DNA from 3 places in the Nitrobacter vulgaris genome. Region 2 is predicted to be linked to each of the others. Evidence: predicted binding sites of a transcription regulator. Region 2 holds the regulator's gene; each other region holds the start of a gene.
What was found. Region 2 encodes HrcA, which represses chaperone genes, less so after heat shock. Its sites were predicted from a motif close to GTTAGCACTCNCNNNNNGNGAGTGCTAAC; they were not measured.
Positions count from the first base shown of each region.

Region 1: a site for HrcA is predicted at 4,516-4,544, ahead of groES (co-chaperone GroES). Genes of this name have one in related genera too.
Region 3: a site for HrcA is predicted at 4,276-4,304, ahead of GGQ85_RS14405 (co-chaperone GroES). Genes of this name have one in related genera too.

Region 1 covers NZ_JAVDPZ010000007.1:116,168-122,260, forward strand. The annotation lists gene GGQ85_RS06450 (hypothetical protein) at 1-644, shown strand, start outside; gene GGQ85_RS06455 (hypothetical protein) at 654-1,517, shown strand; gene GGQ85_RS06460 (hypothetical protein) at 1,880-2,263, shown strand; gene groL (chaperonin GroEL) at 2,473-4,116, opposite strand; gene groES (co-chaperone GroES) at 4,157-4,474, opposite strand; gene GGQ85_RS06475 (usg protein) at 4,875-5,174, shown strand; gene GGQ85_RS06480 (competence/damage-inducible protein A) at 5,367-6,093, shown strand, end outside.
Region 2 covers NZ_JAVDPZ010000004.1:158,736-164,828, reverse strand. The annotation lists gene GGQ85_RS03930 (hypothetical protein) at 1-95, shown strand, start outside; gene grpE (nucleotide exchange factor GrpE) at 252-845, opposite strand; gene hrcA (heat-inducible transcriptional repressor HrcA) at 944-2,032, opposite strand; gene rph (ribonuclease PH) at 2,205-2,933, shown strand; gene rdgB (RdgB/HAM1 family non-canonical purine NTP pyrophosphatase) at 3,082-3,717, shown strand; gene hemW (radical SAM family heme chaperone HemW) at 3,704-4,864, shown strand; gene GGQ85_RS03900 (penicillin-binding protein activator) at 4,995-6,093, opposite strand, start outside.
Region 3 covers NZ_JAVDPZ010000024.1:41,728-47,820, forward strand. The annotation lists gene GGQ85_RS14380 (hypothetical protein) at 1-143, opposite strand, end outside; gene GGQ85_RS14385 (hypothetical protein) at 1,075-1,326, shown strand; gene GGQ85_RS14390 (DUF2934 domain-containing protein) at 2,647-2,835, shown strand; gene GGQ85_RS14395 (hypothetical protein) at 3,509-3,721, opposite strand; gene GGQ85_RS14400 (hypothetical protein) at 3,837-4,124, opposite strand; gene GGQ85_RS14405 (co-chaperone GroES) at 4,335-4,652, shown strand; gene groL (chaperonin GroEL) at 4,789-6,093, shown strand, end outside.

The sequences.
Region 1 (6,093 bases), on a different contig from region 2:
CCATAAAGTTTGCGCCGGACGGTCGTTTGCTAGATGGACAAAATCGATTAGCTGCATGTGTAAGGGCGAATAAGTCATTCACAACGCACGTCGTCTTTAATATCGATTCTTCACTTTTCGGCAGGATGGACATAGGGAAGCCCCGCAATCCAGCGGACGTGCTCCATATAGCAGGCTACAAATACGCTTCTACCTTAGCTGCAGCAGTTCGCTGGGCGTACCTGCTAGATACCAATCCGTACAATCGCGAAACTCTGCGTCCAGAATTTGTGCTAGATTTGGTTCGCGATAGATATCCCGACATTGAACCCTTTTTGAAAGAGGGAAGAACCGTCAATCAGCAGTACGCTCATCCTGCGGGTCAGATAGCGGCCCTTATTTACAAGTTTGCAAAGAGCGACACGACAAAGGCTCATGATTTTGTGAGAGCGTGGTTGAGTGGTCAGCGGAACGGAAAATATCAAATCATTGACACCATGCAGGCCCTTCTTCATTCGCAGAAGGCAAACAACAATGGTCGTATACACGAGCTGACTCGCGCTGCGGTTATCGTCAAGGCATGGAACATATTCAAGGCCGGCCAAAAGGGTTCGCTTGCGCAATTGCAGTCAGCGATCACTAAACCTATCGAAACAATCGAATAGAGGTGGCCGATGTCTGAGCTTAACGGCGGTCTCCAGTTTGGAGGGCCTCACCTCACGCGCTTGCGAAACGATCAAACAGATCAAATCGCAAGGGTGACAGAATTACGTAGAGAAGCTGAATCTATCAAAGCGATAGTTTCGCGCGGCTACTATGGTAATGAAGCCAAGCGATTCTGGGCCATTGCAAAGAACGCGTCCTTTGTTCTTGATATTGCCAACCCCGAGTTAGCCCAAAGAGCGGGACTTGGCTCTAGCTTTTTCACTACCGTCGTTCGCGACAAACGCAATCCAAAATTACAGAATTTTCTCGCAGCGCTTGGTGTGATTGTCGAGCTTTCAAATGACAGATTGCGCGATGTGGATGCTGCAACAGATTTTGGGAAGGGCCTGAGATCTTTAATATCCGATCCTATTTCAAGCCTATCCAGAGATCATGTCGAAATCTCTCAGCTAGCAGTATCGCTAGCACGGATGGCCCGTGACGAAATTGTGCGAATTGCAGCAGAGCCTGCGAACCATCCGGACACTATTGCGAGACAAAAGAAAGAGGTGGAGCTTCTTGAGATTTTTGCGGAAGGGTTTGATCGGATTGCTAACCTATTATCGCAGTATTCGAAGCACCCGCATGACGGTCAACTTCTAGCCAATGCGGAGAATGCAGTTGTCATAGTTGGGAAGCAGCTGAATGGTTGGCTGCAAAGCAATGCCTCCGAGATTGCGGACTGGGCAATTCGGTTGCCAGTTCTCGTTGGCGGTGTTGCTGCCCTAGGGTGGGCGGGAGCAAACATGGTGGTGGGAACGACAGCCGTGGCGGCACTTGTTGGCGGCAAAAAAGTCGTTGAGGCAATTGGTGCTGTAAGGAAAGCTAGGTAATTCAACCCCGGCATTGCTGCTGGGGTTTTGCATTTTCGTATTCGCGTTGAGCGAGATTCCGGGTCTGCGGAGCGGCATGGGCGATGCAAGAGCATCGCCTGAGAATGCCGTACCGCGCCCGGAATGACGGACCTCCTCAGAAATCCATGCCCCCGCCCAGCATCGTAGGGGCAGGGTATTCTTCTTCGGCAGTTTGGCGACCATCCTTTTGATGGTGAAGAGCAGGCCACGGAGGCGTGGATGGCCCGAACAACACGTTGGGCATGTTTGATCGGTTTTGCCGGTGCGTGGGCTGAACCCGTGACGCCCGTCGGCGGACTCATATGAGACACTGTTAGCCAAGGGAAACCGAAACGAACGTCATGCCATACATCCTGTTCATCGCCGTGGTCGGCATCCTGCTGCTTTACGTCAGCGACGCGATTCCGCTGTCGAGTGTCGGCGGGCCGATGGTGATCGCGCTGGCTGTCTTTGTTGCGGCGCTGGCCGTCGCGATCCACGAGGCATGGACGAAAAGGCGGGGCGCGCTCGGCTGGATCGTCAATATCATTTCCTCATTTCTCGGGACGTTTGTGGCTGCCCAGGTTGGCGGCATGATAATGGTCATGATCCTCAGCCCGTTTATGGATGGGTCGTCGCTCGCGGCTTTGGGAGGGGCCGTGATGGCTATCTCGCTGGCCGGTACCATGGCCGCCGCGGTGCTGGGATCGTGGGGTGCGTTGGCGATTGTGAACCGCTGGCGGTAAGCGTCACACCTCGCGCGCGTATAAAAAAGTCGGGCCAGACAAATTCGCGGGTTTGTACCGCAAACAAAAACCCCGGCATCGCTGCCGGGGTTTTGCATTTCGTAACTGACTGAGAAGCGTGGATCGGAAATCCATGCCGCCACTGAAAGCCGGGCTTGCCCGGCTTTCAGCATATATAATTCAGGGGCGGCGATTTCTGACGCTGTGCGTCAGAAATCCATGCCGCCCATGCCGCCGCCGCCGCCCGGCATCGCCGGGGCAGCGGTGTTCTTCTTCGGCAGCTCGGCGACCATCGCCTCCGTGGTGATCAGCAGCGCCGCGACCGAAGCCGCGTTCTGGATCGCAGTGCGAACGACCTTGGTCGGGTCGATGATGCCCTTGGAGATCAGGTTGCCGTATTCGCCGGTCTGCGAGTCGAAGCCGTGCGAATACTGCTCCTTCTCGAGGATCTTGCCGACGATGACGCTACCGTCTTCGCCTGCGTTGATCGCGATCTGGCGGGCCGGCGCGGACAACGCCTTGCGCACGATCTCGACGCCGGTCTTCTGGTCGTCGTTCTGAGTCTTGATGCGCTTGAGCTGCTCGGAAGCACGGAGCAGGGCGACGCCGCCGCCCGGTACGATGCCTTCCTCGACGGCCGCGCGGGTCGCATGCATCGCGTCATCCACGCGATCCTTGCGCTCCTTCACCTCGACCTCGGTCGCGCCGCCGACGCGGATCACCGCGACGCCGCCGGCGAGTTTGGCCAGACGCTCCTGCAGCTTCTCGCGGTCGTAGTCCGAGGTGGTCTCCTCGATCTGCGCCTTGATCTGCGCCACGCGCGCCTCAATGTCAGCCTTCTTGCCGGAGCCGTTGACGATCGTGGTGTTTTCCTTGTCGATCATCACCTTCTTGGCGCGGCCGAGCATCTGCAGCGTGACGTTCTCGAGCTTGATGCCGAGATCTTCGCTGATCGCCTGACCGCCGGTCAGAATGGCGATGTCCTGCAGCATGGCCTTGCGGCGGTCGCCGAAGCCCGGAGCCTTGACGGCCGCGACCTTGAGGCCGCCGCGCAGGCGGTTGACCACCAGCGTCGCAAGCGCTTCGCCTTCGACGTCTTCGGCGACGATCACCAGCGGCTTGCCGGTCTGCACCACGGCCTCGAGCAGCGGCAGCAGCTCGTTCAGCGAGGAGAGCTTCTTCTCGTTGATAAGGATGTAGGCGTCGTCCATCTCAACGCGCATCTTTTCGGCATTGGTGACGAAGTAGGGGGAGATGTAGCCGCGGTCGAACTGCATGCCCTCGACGACGTCGAGTTCGGTCTCGAGCGACTTGGCTTCTTCAACCGTGATGACGCCCTCGTTGCCGACCTTCTTCATGGCGTCGGCGAGGAATTTGCCGATTTCGGAATCGCCGTTGGCCGAGATGGTGCCGACCTGGGCGATTTCTTCGTTCGAGGTGACCTTCTTGGAATTCCGGACGAGGTCAGCGACCACGGCGTCGACGGCCAGATCAATGCCGCGCTTCAGGTCCATCGGGTTCATGCCGGCGGCGACCGACTTGGCGCCTTCCCTCACGATCGCCTGGGCCAGAACCGTCGCGGTGGTGGTGCCGTCACCGGCCGCGTCAGCAGACTTGGAGGCGACTTCGCGCACCATCTGCGCGCCCATGTTCTCGAACTTGTCGTCAAGCTCGATTTCCTTGGCGACGGTGACGCCGTCCTTGGTGATGCGGGGCGCGCCAAATGACTTTTCGAGCACCACGTTGCGGCCCTTCGGACCGAGTGTCACCTTCACCGCGTTGGCGAGAATGTCCACGCCGCGCAGCATCTTGTCGCGAGCTTCGACGCCGAATTTGACATCTTTGGCTGACATATTGGATATTTCCTTTGAATGATTTTGAAGGGGATGGCGCTCAGGCGGCCTTTTTCTTGGCAGGCGCGGCGTCGGTGAGGACGCCCATGATGTCGGACTCCTTCATGATGAGAAGATCCTGGCCGTCGATCTTCACCTCGGTGCCGGACCACTTGCCGAACAGCACCTTGTCGCCGACCTTGAGATCGATGGGGATCAGCTTGCCGGACTCGTCGCGGCCGCCGGGGCCGACGGCTACGACCTCGCCCTGCGAGGGCTTTTCCTTGGCCGTGTCGGGAATGATAATGCCGCCTGCGGTCTTCTCTTCAGCGTCGATGCGCTTGACCACGACGCGGTCGTGAAGCGGACGGAATTTCATGCAGTCCTCCTAAGATATTGAAAATTTGGGATGTTCTGAGTTTTAGCAGTCAACACAAGCGAGTGCTAGCTAACCGGACAGGACATAAGCCCGGTGCAGGATGTGGGCAAGGGTCCGAGACGTATTTTTTAAGCAATCAAAGATGGAGACTGCCAGCGCCTGGTCGTCAATTTAACCCACCGTGCAGAGCATTGTTAGCAGATGCAGTAAGCTGCTGCTAGAACTTGGTTAATTGCTGGTTTCTTTATTTTTTTCATTTGTGATTCCGGCTTCGTATGTCACATTTTCCAGATGATCCGCGCATCAAAACCAGTCCAGACCGCGGATTACGGAGGAATGGAGCGTTATCGGGGAACCGGCCCGTCACTTCGCCGATAGCGCAGCCTTCAAGGAGGTTGAGATGGTCACGAAGCATGACGTGCAGTCCCGCGGCGTTTCGGATGATTTTCGTAAGCAAGTGCTCGGCTATGGCCTGACGACGGCCGAGATCCTGTACCGCCGCCCCGATCGCCAGTGGTTATTGCAGAGCTACGTCTGGCAGAATTACGACATGTTTCCGAAATTTCCGGTGCTGTGCGACTTCCTCGCTTTTTGGGAGAAGCAACTCGATGGACCGCTGGTTTTGGTGACGGTCGCGCATTCGAGGCTGATCAAGCCTGCTGAATTGCGCGCGGTGGATGGCGTGTTCTGTCTGCATTGAGGGCCTTGACGATGGAGCGCTGCGGCCTCTGTTGTTGCGCAGTCAAGGCGCACGTCTTGACGCTGGCGCGGCTGCGCGTCATGTGATGATCCCGAATGCGCGCCGTACGCTCCCGCAATGATGCGGCGGGTTCGCCATGAAGCGGCAGGTTCCGGGCGAGGGACAAGTACCTGCTGACGGCGAGGAGAGGTGATGGGTGATATTGTCACCGCGGGCGTTTTAGTGATCGGAGACGAAATCCTGTCCGGCCGGACGAAGGACAAGAACATCGGATTCATTGCGGAATACCTGACCAATATCGGAATTGACCTCAAGGAGGTACGCATCGTTGCCGACAATGAGTCCGATATCGTCGCGGCGTTGAATGCGCTTCGCGCGCGTTACACCTACGTCTTCACGACCGGTGGCATCGGCCCCACGCATGACGACATCACCGCCGACAGTATCGCGAAAGCCTTGGACGTTAGCATCGATTATCATCCCGAGGTGGTGGCGCGTTTCAAGGAGCGTTACCAGAAGCCCGGCGAGTTGAATGAGGCGCGGCTGCGGATGGCGCGGCTTCCCCGGGGGTCCGAACCGATTCAGAGCGCAACCATTCTGGCGCCCGGTTTCAGGATCGGCAACGTCATTGTCATGGCGGGAGTGCCATCGATCATGCAAGCGATGATGGATATCGTCGCGCCGTCGCTTCAGGTGGGCGAGCGGATGCTGTCGGAATCGGTGCGCGGCAATTGCCGGGAAGGTGACATCGGCACGCCGCTGCGCGAGATCGCCGAGGCGCACCCGGACACCACCATCGGCAGTTATCCCTTCCTCGACGAAAACGGCAAGCCGAACACGAGCCTTGTGGTGCGATCCCGCGATCAGGCCAAGCTGACGGCGGCAATGGACGCAATCAGAACGATGCTGACGGCACTCA
Region 2 (6,093 bases):
CGGCAATGCGTCTGATCGGAAGTACGCCGCGGGATGGGTGGTCTGAAGCTTTTTCGCGCTTCCGCGCGGTTCGTGACGGTATCCGGCCGCGCTAGTGGAGTGAATTTGACATTCGCGACCCACCTAGCCGCGCGTCCCGGGCGTGAATGTCGAATTCAAAACTCGACCAGCAACCAATATCGGCCAGTGGTCTTTGATTCTCGCATTCAAGCCCGAGGACATAATATTGGTAAGCCCGCGAACGGGCGGATTCATTCGGACGCGGCTGCCTTGGCTCCGCCCTTCGCAACACCTACCAGCGCCGGACGCAATATCCGCTCACCGATCATGTAGCCGGCCTGAATGACCTGCGCGACCGTGCCGACGGGGATGGACGAATCGGGAACTTCGTACATGGCCTGATGGACGTTCGGATCGAATTTTTCGCCAGCCGGATCGAACCTCTTCACACCGTGTTTTTCCAGCGCGTTGTGCAGCGAGCGTTCGGTCAACTCCACGCCCTCGATCAGGGCTTTGAGTCCGGGGTCGGCGGCCGCGCGTGCCTCGGCGGACACCGCATCAAGCGCGCGTTGCAGATTGTCGGCAATATCCAGCACGTCGCGAGCGAACCCCGAGATGCCGTAGGTCCGCGCGTCCGACACCTCCCGCGCGGTGCGCTTGCGCAGGTTTTCCATTTCCGCCAACGTACGCAGCATCCGGTCCTTGGCGTCCGCGACTTCCTTGGTCAGCGCTTCAACCGCCCCCTCCTCGGGATCGTCGGGCATAATGTAAGGCTTGGATACCACTGGCTCGGCCTCCGGAACCGGATCGCCGGAATTGTTTGATTTGCCGTCGGAATCGGTCATTACACAGCCTTCTTGCACATGGTCTCGAATTAAAAGGGATGGTCGTGCGGGATATCGTGCTTCAGGCGTAAAAATCAAGCACAGGGCGGCGGGCGGGCTCAGCCGCCGAGCATCTGGCTGACAATGCGGGCCGCGTAATCCACCATCGGGATCACGCGCGCGTAGTTCAGCCGGGTCGGTCCGATCACTCCGAGAACGCCGACGATGTGGCCGGCGCCGTCGCTGTAGGGCGCGATGATCGTCGAGGATCCGGACAGCGAGAACAGCTTGTTCTCCGAACCGATAAAGATCCTTACGCCGTCGGCGCGTTCGGCGCGGCCAAGCAGATCGATCACGCCGCGCTTGGTTTCGAGGTCGTCGAACAGCAGCCGCACGCGCTCAAGGTCCTCCATCGCATGCAAATCTCCGAGCAGGTTGGCATGGCCGCGCACGATCAATTGCCGGTCGTCGCTGTCGCCGCCAGACCAACTCGCAATTCCTGCCGCGATGATCTTTTGTGTGAGCTGGTCGAGCTCCGCCTTGCTCTGCGTCAACGCGGTTTCAAGCTCGAGCCCTGCCTCGGCCAGCGTCCGGCCGCGAATTCGAGCGTTCAGAAAGTTTGACGCCTCCGTCAGCGCCGAAGCCGGGACGCCGGAGGGGAGCGTCAGCACGCGGTTTTCGACCTGCCCGTCTTCGGCGACCAGCACGACCAACGCCTTGTCGGGCTCCAGCCTGACGAACTCGATATGCTTCAACCGTACATTGGATTTCGCCGTCAGAACCACTGCCGCCGCCCGGGTCAATCCGGACAGCCGTGTCAAGGCCTCGCCCAATGCAGCCTCGACCGATTGCGCCTTGCCCACCGACGCGAGTTGAGTCTGGATCGACTGGCGCTCCGGCTCGGTCAGATCGCCGACCTGCATCAAGGCATCGACAAAGAACCGCAGGCCGAGCTCGGTCGGCAAGCGGCCGGCTGAGGTATGCGGTGCATAAATCAGCCCGAGCTGTTCGAGGTCCGACATCACATTGCGGACCGACGCTGGCGAGAGCGGCACCGCGATGAGGCGGGAAACGTTGCGGGAACCCACCGGTTCGCCCGTTGCAAGGTAGCTTTCGACGATCTGCCGAAAAATGTCGCGTGACCGCTCGTTCAACTGGGCAAGCCCGGCGTTCGGCGCAATCAGACCGATCGGATCGTGATGGGCCAACGATATCTCCCGCGTATAATGACTGTTGCGCCTGGGACCGGATCTAGTTTGTCTCTCCGGCGCACCAGTTACAAGCCGCCTTTGGCAATCGCAGTTCTGACCCTTGCCGGTGCGGCTCCTCACCCCTAAAAGCACGGCACGACGATTTTCATAGAATAGCTGGAGGGTTCCCATGCGGCCTAGCCGCCGTGCACCGGATGAACTGCGCGCCGTGTCGCTGGAACGTGGCGTGGTCAAATACGCCGAAGGCTCCTGCATGGTGAAATTCGGGGATACCCATGTGCTGGTCACCGCGACGCTAGAGGAGCGGCTGCCGCCGTGGCTCAAGGGCCAGGGCCGGGGCTGGGTGACGGCCGAATACGGAATGCTGCCGCGCGCCACGCTGGAGCGAACCCGGCGCGAGGCCTCCGCCGGCAAGCAAGGCGGCCGGACCGTCGAAATCCAGCGCCTGATCGGCCGCTCCTTGCGTGCCGCAATCGATCTCGAGGCGCTCGGCGAACGCCAGATCACAGTCGATTGCGACGTCATTCAGGCCGATGGCGGCACGCGCACCGCATCGATTACCGGCGCATGGGTCGCGTTAGCCGACTGCGTCAACTGGATGAAGGCCCGCAACATGCTCAAGGCCAGCGTGCTTCGAGACAGCGTGCTTCGAGACAATGTCGCAGCGATCTCATGCGGTATCTACAATGGCACGCCCGTCCTCGATCTGGACTATGCAGAAGATTCGGAAGCCGACACCGATGCAAACTTCGTGATGACCGGCGAGGGACGCATCATCGAGGTGCAGGGAACCGCCGAGAAGACACCTTTTTCCGACGACGAATTTTTTGCGCTCATGGCGCTGGCGAAAAAAGGAGTCGCACGGCTGGTGGATTTGCAGAAAATGGCGTTGGCGTGATTCGTTCTGCGAGCGCTCCGCGGGATGCTCCTCCAATAGCGTTTTCGAGCAGAGTGGGTAGCGGTTCGCGTCAAGAAACTGCGTCAACACAAGAAACCGGAGCCTGACTTTGAATTCCGTCAAAGTCGAAATGGCTCTAGGATCGGCCATGAATCGTCGGATCGCCGGCAAGCTCGTGATCGCCACCCACAATCCCGGCAAGCTCGCCGAGATGCGCGAGCTACTTGCGCCGTATGGCGTCGAGGCAATCTCCGCAGGCGAGCTCGGTCTCAGCGAGCCTGAGGAAACAGGCGATGATTTCCGCGCCAATGCTCGGATCAAGGCGACCGCTGCGGCCCTGAGCGCAAAGCTTCCGGCTTTTGCCGACGATTCCGGCCTCGTGGTCGACGCACTTGACGGTGCGCCGGGCATCTATTCCGCGCGCTGGGCCGGCGAGACCAAGGATTTCTCCGTTGCGATGACGCGGATCGAGCGCCTGCTGCAGGAGCGCGGCGCGACGAGCGCGGACAAGCGCAAGGCTCACTTCGTTTCGGCGCTCTGCGTCGCGTGGCCGGACGGCCATCTCCAGGAAGTCGAAGGACGAGTCGACGGCACGCTGGTATGGCCGCCGCGGGGCACGGCCGGATTTGGCTATGATCCTGCGTTCCTCCCGGACGGACATACGCGCACCTTCGGCGAGATGACGGGCATTGAAAAGCACGGGCTTCCGCCGCGCGGCCTTGGCCTGTCGCATCGCGCCCGCGCGTTCGTGAAGCTGGCGGAGATTGCTCTTGATCGGCGCTGATCCGACCACTGCCTTCGGCATCTATGTGCACTGGCCGTTTTGCCTGTCGAAATGCCCGTATTGCGATTTCAACAGTCATGTCCGCCACGCGCCGATCGATGAAGAGCGCTTCGTTCGTGCTTTCAAGCGCGAGATCGAGACCACCGCCGCACGCGCGCGCGGCCGGGAGGTGTCCTCCATTTTCTTCGGCGGTGGTACCCCGTCCTTGATGCGGCCGCAGACCGTTGGCGCGATCCTCGACGCAATCGGAAAATATTGGGGCGTCGCTGATGACGTCGAGGTCACGCTGGAAGCCAATCCGACCAGCGTCGAGGCCACGCGATTCCGCGGCTATCGCGCAGCGGGCGTCAACCGCGTGTCGCTCGGCGTGCAGGCGCTCGACGATTCCTCGCTAAAGGCTCTCGGACGCCTGCATACCGCGCACGAAGCGCTGGAGGCGGTGGCGATCGCACGCTCCGTCTTCGATCGCTATTCCTTCGATCTGATTTACGCGCGACCCGGCCAGACGCCAGCGATGTGGACCGAGGAACTGCGGCAGGCGATCTCGGAAGCGGCGGAGCATCTGTCGCTCTACCAGTTGACTATCGAGGAGGGTACGCCGTTTTTCGACCTGCACGCAGCCGGAAAACTCAGGACCCCCGACGAAGCGATTGCGCGCGCGCTGTACGACGTCACGCAGGACGTTTGCACGCGTCACGGCCTGCCAGCCTACGAGATCTCAAATCATGCGCTGCCCGGCGCGGAATGCCGGCACAACCTGCTTTACTGGCGCGGCCAGGAATATGCGGGAATCGGACCCGGAGCGCACGGTCGCCTCGACATCGACGGCATCAGGCATGCCGTCGCCACGGAAAAGCGGCCGGAAGCCTGGCTCATGCGGGTCGAGGCGATCGGCAATGGAATCGTCGCCGACGATCTGCTGAACAGCGAAGAACGCGCCGACGAATTCCTGCTCATGGGACTGCGCTTGCGCGAGGGCATCGATCCGCAGCGCTACGCGGCGCTATCGGGCCGCCCTCTTGATCCGCGGCGAATCGCAATCCTCCGTGACGAAGGTGCGATCACAATCAGCACCGAGGGCCGCCTGCGCGTCACGCAGGATGGCTTTCCCCTCCTGGATGCCGTGGTGGCCGATCTCGCCGCGTAGAGCGGGAAGAGGAAAGTGTGGTGCGGTTTTCCGCCCGCATCCCGTGTCTCAAATATTTGGAACCAATCACGTCATGATTTTGGATCGAATCGATCCAAAATCATCGTGATCTGACGACGCGGGCTACAGATCAGGCGCCAAAACTTTTTGGCGAACCTGCCGCCGGTTGGCCGCCGCCGGATGCGACTCGCATGACGGCGAGGCCCCGCTGGTTGGTGCCGTCGGAACGGAACCGAAACAGACCGTCGATGCCTGCGAAGCCTGACGCATTGGTCAGCGTCTCGGCCGCGAAGCGCTGCGGGCCTTGGGTGCGAGCAAGAGCCGCCACCAGCGCGACGGCGTCATAGGCAAGGGTGGCCGTACGTACCGGATCGCCGCCATACTTGGCGCGGTAGCGCCCTGCGAAGCTGCGGAAACCGGATGGATCAGGGGCGGCATAGAGGCCGCCCTGCAGCGACGCGCTGGCGAATACGCGAGGATTGTCCCACAGACCGGTACCCAGAAGCTGGACATTGCGCAGATTCGCACCCGCCGCGGCGAGCGCGTCAACGACCGAAACCACCGCATCGCCGTCATCGGCGATCAGCAGCGCATCAGCCGAGCGGAGCGACTGCGCCACCTTCCGTGCCGCACTGGCGCGATCGGCGCCATATTTCTCGAATGCGACGATACGCCCGCCGCGATGACCAACTGTCTGTTTGAAGGCCGCCTCGACGACATTGCCATACGCATTTTCGGGCACCAAGGCGGCAAACGAGCGCTTTCCGGTGCTGGTGGCATATTCGACGATCCGGTTGACGTCCGATTCAGGGAGAAAACTCAGAAGATAGACGCCCCGGCCCGCCACGCTCGAATCAGTCGAGAACGCAATCACCGACGTGCCGCGTGTCCGCGCCGCCTGAGCAACCGCCGGAACAGATGCTGCGAACAGCGGACCGAGAATGATTTCGGCTCCTTCATCGAGCGCTTGTTGCGCTCCCTGTTGCGCACGCTGCGCCGTGCCGGCTGCGTCCTTGACCAGCAATTGGACATTCGGGTTCTGAAATTCAGACAGCGCCATCTCGGCCGCGTTTTTCATCGACTGCGCCGCAACGCTCGCATTGCCTGCGGCCGACAACGGAAGGATCAAACCGACCTTGACCTGACCCGTACCGATTGTAGCTGCCTGCTGAGGCGGACCGGCTGCCTCTGGCTGCGGAGAAGAACCGGGGGAACTGGAAAAATTGTTC
Region 3 (6,093 bases), on a different contig from region 2:
CGGAACGCGAGGAACGACAAACCTTGGATTTCCTCCTCGTCGGTTACAACCTCGTAGGTACCCGGCGGAAACGGCCGATCGATGCCTTCGATGCAGAAGCTATGTTTGAAAACGACGGAGTCTCTACGGGATCTGACGGTCATAAAACGCTCTCCGGTCACGTTGTCCCTCGAAGCTCCGACGGAGATAACCGCGGAGATCTCGATCACAACATTCGATCTAAAATTACCAACGCCAAATGACAGAGCCCAGAATGACGAGGCCAAGGAACAGAGGAATAACAATCGGCGGAACAAGCCAGTCCCGGACGCGGGATGGTGTCTGAAGCGACATAACAACCTCCCACACATACCCACATTGTCGTGAACTGTGGGGGTTGACTTCTGTAAGGACTAAAATTCTGGACGCTCTTTAGGAAAGTGGGGGTATGAGCGCGTGATCGCAATGGGAGTTGCGCGATAATAGGAAATTTCGTTCTTGCAAACCGCTTGCGGCGCGATCACAGGAAAGTCCTGCACGGCAATAGCCGCGCCCGCGTTCGATGCCTGGCGTCGGGGCCGCAACTATGATGTTTGTGGGCGAACTTGCTCGGTTAAAACGCCGGCCAAGTTCGCCTAATTGCTGCGGCGCCATGTTCCCATTGCGCCGCCCTCCCTCGCTTTCTCCACCATACGCTCCCGCTGTCCGCGACAGGCCGGTTACTTGCCGCTCCAGCCGCCGAGCCACCCAATCAATCGGCGCGAGCACGGGGGGTGTCGCCGGTCAGCTTTGCAGACACGCGCTGCATCTGGCGCGTTTCGGCGGAAATCGATAAGTATGGGTTATTCGCTGCAAATGAACGGCGGTGCTGGATGTGGGACTCGATACCAAAGTGGGTGCGCTACGGCGTCGGCGTGATCGTCACCATTTTTGTCGGGATCGCCATTTGGTACATGAGCCAATGAACGAAACGCCGAATTGGATTGCGTCCGGTAAGGAAAGTTGAAGGTTCGACGGGCTGATCCTCTGTCGGTCGCGGTTGTTTTTGCTGGGAGTCATCACCACATACAATTGACCCAACAAAAATAGGCAGCCGTGAAACCCTTAAAAGATAAGCAGGAAGAAACTCAGCCTGAGGAACTTCGGCCTCGGAACACTCAACGCGCGGATATCATCCCGACCGCAGGTTTTGCAATGGTCGTGGACGGAAAGCTGAAGGCTAACTTTGCCGATGAGGAAGTCGCTAAGGCGGCTGGTGCTGAGCTACTGGTAAGATTTCCAATACTTCGCGTAGAAGTATACAACGCCGAAACTAAAGTCCGCACCAAAGTCGATGCGATGCGTTAATCCAGTAAGTCGTCACGCTCATCCACTGGAGACCATACAATCCGGCGGGCGTTCGCAGGTGCGTTGTGGTCGCGTGGTGTGACGTCCGCCATTCGAGCGGTCGGCCGTAACCCGCGTGATGCAGAGCAATTTCCTCAAAATCGATCGCGTGCTCTTCGAACCCGCCGACAGGAAGCAGACGGATCGCGTTGGCGAACGTAAGCCCATCCAGCGATTATGAAGTTCAAGGCGTTGCACCCGTGTCAACGACAGGAAATCCTTCAGTTCCGTCTGCAATGCAACGTTTGTTCCATGCCATAGTTGCATCATCGGGCAGGTCGACGAGTTCACGCAACTTCAAAAAATCTTTGCGGCCAAAGCCATGCGCTCCGTAGCTCGCGCCTCCGCTAGCCGTCGATTCAATTCGACCACGGCGGCACCAACGCAATCAAGAGCCAGGCGCGCTTTCGTTGCATCATCGTCGGCGGCAAGGATGTCAGCATCACTGCCCATAAATAGGAACGGATGGGTTCAGCCGACGGGTTACGATTGGGACTCATTCTTGGGTCGGACGGTTCGGGAAATCTCTCCTTCTCATCAATCCCGAGAATGCCGAGGCCCTGGCCGCGCCTCCGAGGCGCCAGCAGAAAGAAAGATGGGTGATATGATGCTGTGGATCACTCTAGGCGCCGTTTATCTCGCCATCGGCGCGGTCATAGGACTAGTTTTGGAAGATAGATATTCTCGCAGATCATCCGCAGGCCCACGATCGCTTAAAGACTATGTGCGTTCCGCGTGTACCTACGCGTTTATCTGGCCGATATTATTTTTCTACGGCAAACGGCGATGACCACGGTTTGCACCTAATGAGGACGGCGCGCGCAAACCCTCTTGAAAGACTTACGTCTTAGAGAAACGGACTCGCAGCCGTGTTTAGAGACCGGCTAGGCAGAATTTTTCAAAGTTTTATCCCGACGAGCGCGCGCAGCGCCGCAAACGCTTCGCTAATCAGGAAAATGCCTCGGCGCTCGGCCGCCTTGGGTGTAGCCGCGGCTCTCTCCGATTCGCGAGCGGTTACGTCCTCGATGGCCAAGTCGAGAATCTCAGCATGTGCCGCCTAGTTCCGGCCGCAACTCCCTCTCTATCTTCGCGCTCGGCGAAACATTCGAGCGGCGTGCCGGATTTGCAAGTTGAGTGAGTATTGGCCGGCATGAAGCGCTTCAGGTAGTGCGCGAACCATCTAACAAAAAAGGAACGGACCTACATATCAAGTCGAGGGCCCTATCCCCCTAGGATCCCGCACGGTCCCGCACCTTTTGCCCCCAAGAGTCCCGCGGGGCCGTGCGCCGCCCGTCGCAGAAAGCAGGAAGCCCCATAGACGCCTCACACAACGCCCAGATCACCTTCCGCGCCAATCAACTATGGGAAGAGGCCGGCAGTCCTGAAGGCGAAGAGTTCTATGCTCAGGCCGAAGAGGAGCTGCGCGAGCAAGAACGATCCAATCCCGATGCGCACGAATCTTCAGATTGACCACGAGCCCACTGTTATCTCTGATACCTATCCTCGATAAATCTCACCGATTGCCGCTGCATGTTTTGGTGCGCGTCATTGAGCCAATGGTAGCGGTGGTGGCACCGTCGGCAAAGCGAGCAAAGTCGTTATCGGACATGCTTAGATAGCGGCCGTTCTTCGGGTGCCGCTTATTATGCAGGTTTATGTCTTGTCGCTCTTGCAGCGAGCGCAGATCTTCTTGTGTAGCGAATAGTGTTAGCTGATTGCTCGTCCGGCGTCTGAAGGCCGAGTGAGTGGTAGGCGGTCCAGCTCTTGCGAGGGATTTTGCGGCCGTCACGCAACGCTTCGAGAGCACCGCTGAGATCGGATCCGTAGTTTTCTTCCATTGATGTTGATTGTTCTTATCCCTATTCAGTTTTCAACGAGCCGCTATCAGTTTACGCGCTGTGTGGTTTACATCCGTTGAACGGAGCGGATGGCCTGGGAAGGCGGAATTGGCGCATAAACAATTAAAGCTGCCCCGCATTCGCAGAACGGCTCGTATTCGGTATGTCTCCGCCAACAATGGCGCAGATGAATTCTACCACATCGGTAAAATGCACACGCGCAATCGTCATTGTTTCAAACAAAGGCATATGTGACGTCTACCACGCCTCGAGCCGCGCAAGCTTCGCTATTCCCACCCTAACGTTCAGTTCGGGCTAATCAGGAAGTCTCTATACTTGCGGTCCCAGCCCTTCATATGCCTGAGCAATGCCTGGCGCCGCTGTTCGGGCATGCCGGGGCCGTGTTCTATGAAGTCCTGAACAGTCTTCTTGAACTCGTTTGCCCGCGACTCCGAGCCCTGCGTCAGGTCGCCGTACTGCGCGACGATTTCCGTCACCCGAACTTCTATGTCATCCATCTATATGGTCCTCTGAGGCCTATCTGATATGGTGACCGCGCGCCCACATAGCTAGCTCCGCCTGCTCCGAAAGTCCTTGAACGAAGCGTCGATCAGGGGAGCTTGTCGAGCACGATCAGCTGCCGCTCCTCGCGCCTGCCGGACGCGCTTCCAGGAATGCCTCCAGGGTATCCTTGACCTGCGGCACCTTCACGTCGGTGCTTTCGGGCCCGTCGCTGAAGCGCGCGAGTATCTCCTGTATCTGCTTCTCGGCATCGTCATCATCGCTTATCCTCATGCTCCCATCAGCCCTTCTGCCGAACGGTAAGAGGGCAGCCCTGATATTTTCGAAGCCGGCGCGCGGGTTGCCGTTGGTTTGAAATCCGCCGTCATCAGCGATGTTGCGTACCTCGATCGAAGACATCTCCATCGCCGATAAGGTGCAATGGCGCCCGGTTCGCAATGGCGATGTGATCTCCGTCCCCGCTGGCACATGCATGCGGTCGGCGCCGAAAGCCGGAAATATCGCGGTCGCAGATCTTGTGCGCTAGCGTTCCGGGCTTATGTCAGGAGCGGCTGGCACTCGCTCATTACGACTGCCAATTCCAGAATCCCAACAGCAAAGTAGGATCGCATGAACTTCCGTCCGCTTCACGATCGCGTCGTGGTCAAGCGTATCGACGCCGAAGACAAAACCGCTGGCGGCATCATCATTCCGGATACGGTCAAGGAAAAGCCCTCTCAGGGCGAAATCACTGCCGTCGGGCCTGGTGGCCGTGACGAGGCAGGCAACCTGATCCCGATCGATCTCAAGGTCGGCGATCGCGTGCTGTTCGGCAAGTGGTCCGGCACCGAGGTAAAGCTCGACGGTCAGGATCTCCTGATCATGAAGGAAAGCGACATCATGGGCGTTCTCACCGATCTGCCCGCCGCCAAGAAGAAGGCCGCGTAAGCATAGCCATTTTTCCTAATCCTGAGGAGTCGGCGCAGCCGGAGTCTCGAAGGATAAGGCTCGCAATCCAAATCTCATTTCTCAAGAAACCGTCCAATCGCGCGGTCTTTGGGATCTGACGAAAACGGAGATCATTATGTCAGCCAAAGAAGTCAAATTCGGCGTCGATGCTCGCGACCGCATGCTGCGCGGCGTCGAGATTCTCAACAACGCGGTGAAGGTCACGCTTGGTCCGAAGGGCCGCAACGTCGTGCTCGACAAGCCCTATGGTGCGCCGCGCATCACCAAGGACGGCGTCACCGTCGCCAAGGAAATCGAGCTTGAGGACAAGTTCGAGAACATGGGCGCGCAGATGGTGCGCGAAGTCGCTTCCAAGTCCGCGGATGCTGCCGGCGACGGCACCACCACCGCAACGGTTCTGGCGGCTGCGGTTGTGAAGGAAGGCGCCAAGTCGGTCGCCGCCGGCATGAACCCGATGGACCTGAAGCGCGGGATCGACCTCGCGGTGGAAGCCGTGGTCGCCGACCTCGTCAAGAACTCCAAGAAGGTCACCTCGAACGACGAAATCGCCCAGGTCGGTACCATTTCATCCAATGGCGACACGGAAATCGGTAAGTTCCTTGCCGACGCCATGAAGAAGGTCGGCAACGAGGGCGTCATCACGGTTGAAGAAGCCAAGTCGCTCGAGACCGAACTCGAGGTGGTCGAGGGCATGCAGTTCGACCGCGGCTATATCTCGCCCTACTTCGTCACCAACGCCGACAAGATGCGCGTTGAAATGGAAGATGCCTACGTCCTCATCAACGAAAAGAAGTTATCTCAGTTGAACGAATTGCTTCCGTTGTTGGAAGCCGTGGTGCAGAGCGGCAAACCGCTTGTGATTATTGCCGAAGACGTCGAAGGCGAGGCGCTTGCCACGCTCGTGGTCAACCGGCTTCGTGGCGGCCTCAAGGTTGCCGCCGTCAAGGCGCCGGGCTTCGGTGATCGCCGCAAGGCCATGCTGCAGGACATCGCCATTCTGACCGGCGGTCAGGCGATCAGCGAAGACCTCGGCATCAAGCTCGAGAACGTCACGCTGCAGATGCTCGGCCGCGCCAAGAAGGTGATGATCGACAAGGAGAACACCACCATTGTCAGCGGGGCCGGCAAGAAGGCCGACATCGAGGCGCGCGTGAACCAGATCAAGGCGCAGATCGAGGAAACCACCTCGGACTACGACCGCGATAAGCTGCAGGAGCGTCTCGCTAAGCTCGCGGGCGGCGTCGCGGTGATCCGCGTCGGCGGCGCGACCGAGGTCGAGGTGAAGGAGCGCAAGGATCGCGTGGACGACGCGATGCACGCCACCCGCGCGGCAGTCGAGGAAGGCATCGTGCCGGGCGGCGGTGTCGCCCTGCTCCGTGCTTCCGAGCAGCTCAAGCGCATCAAGACCCAGAACGACGAC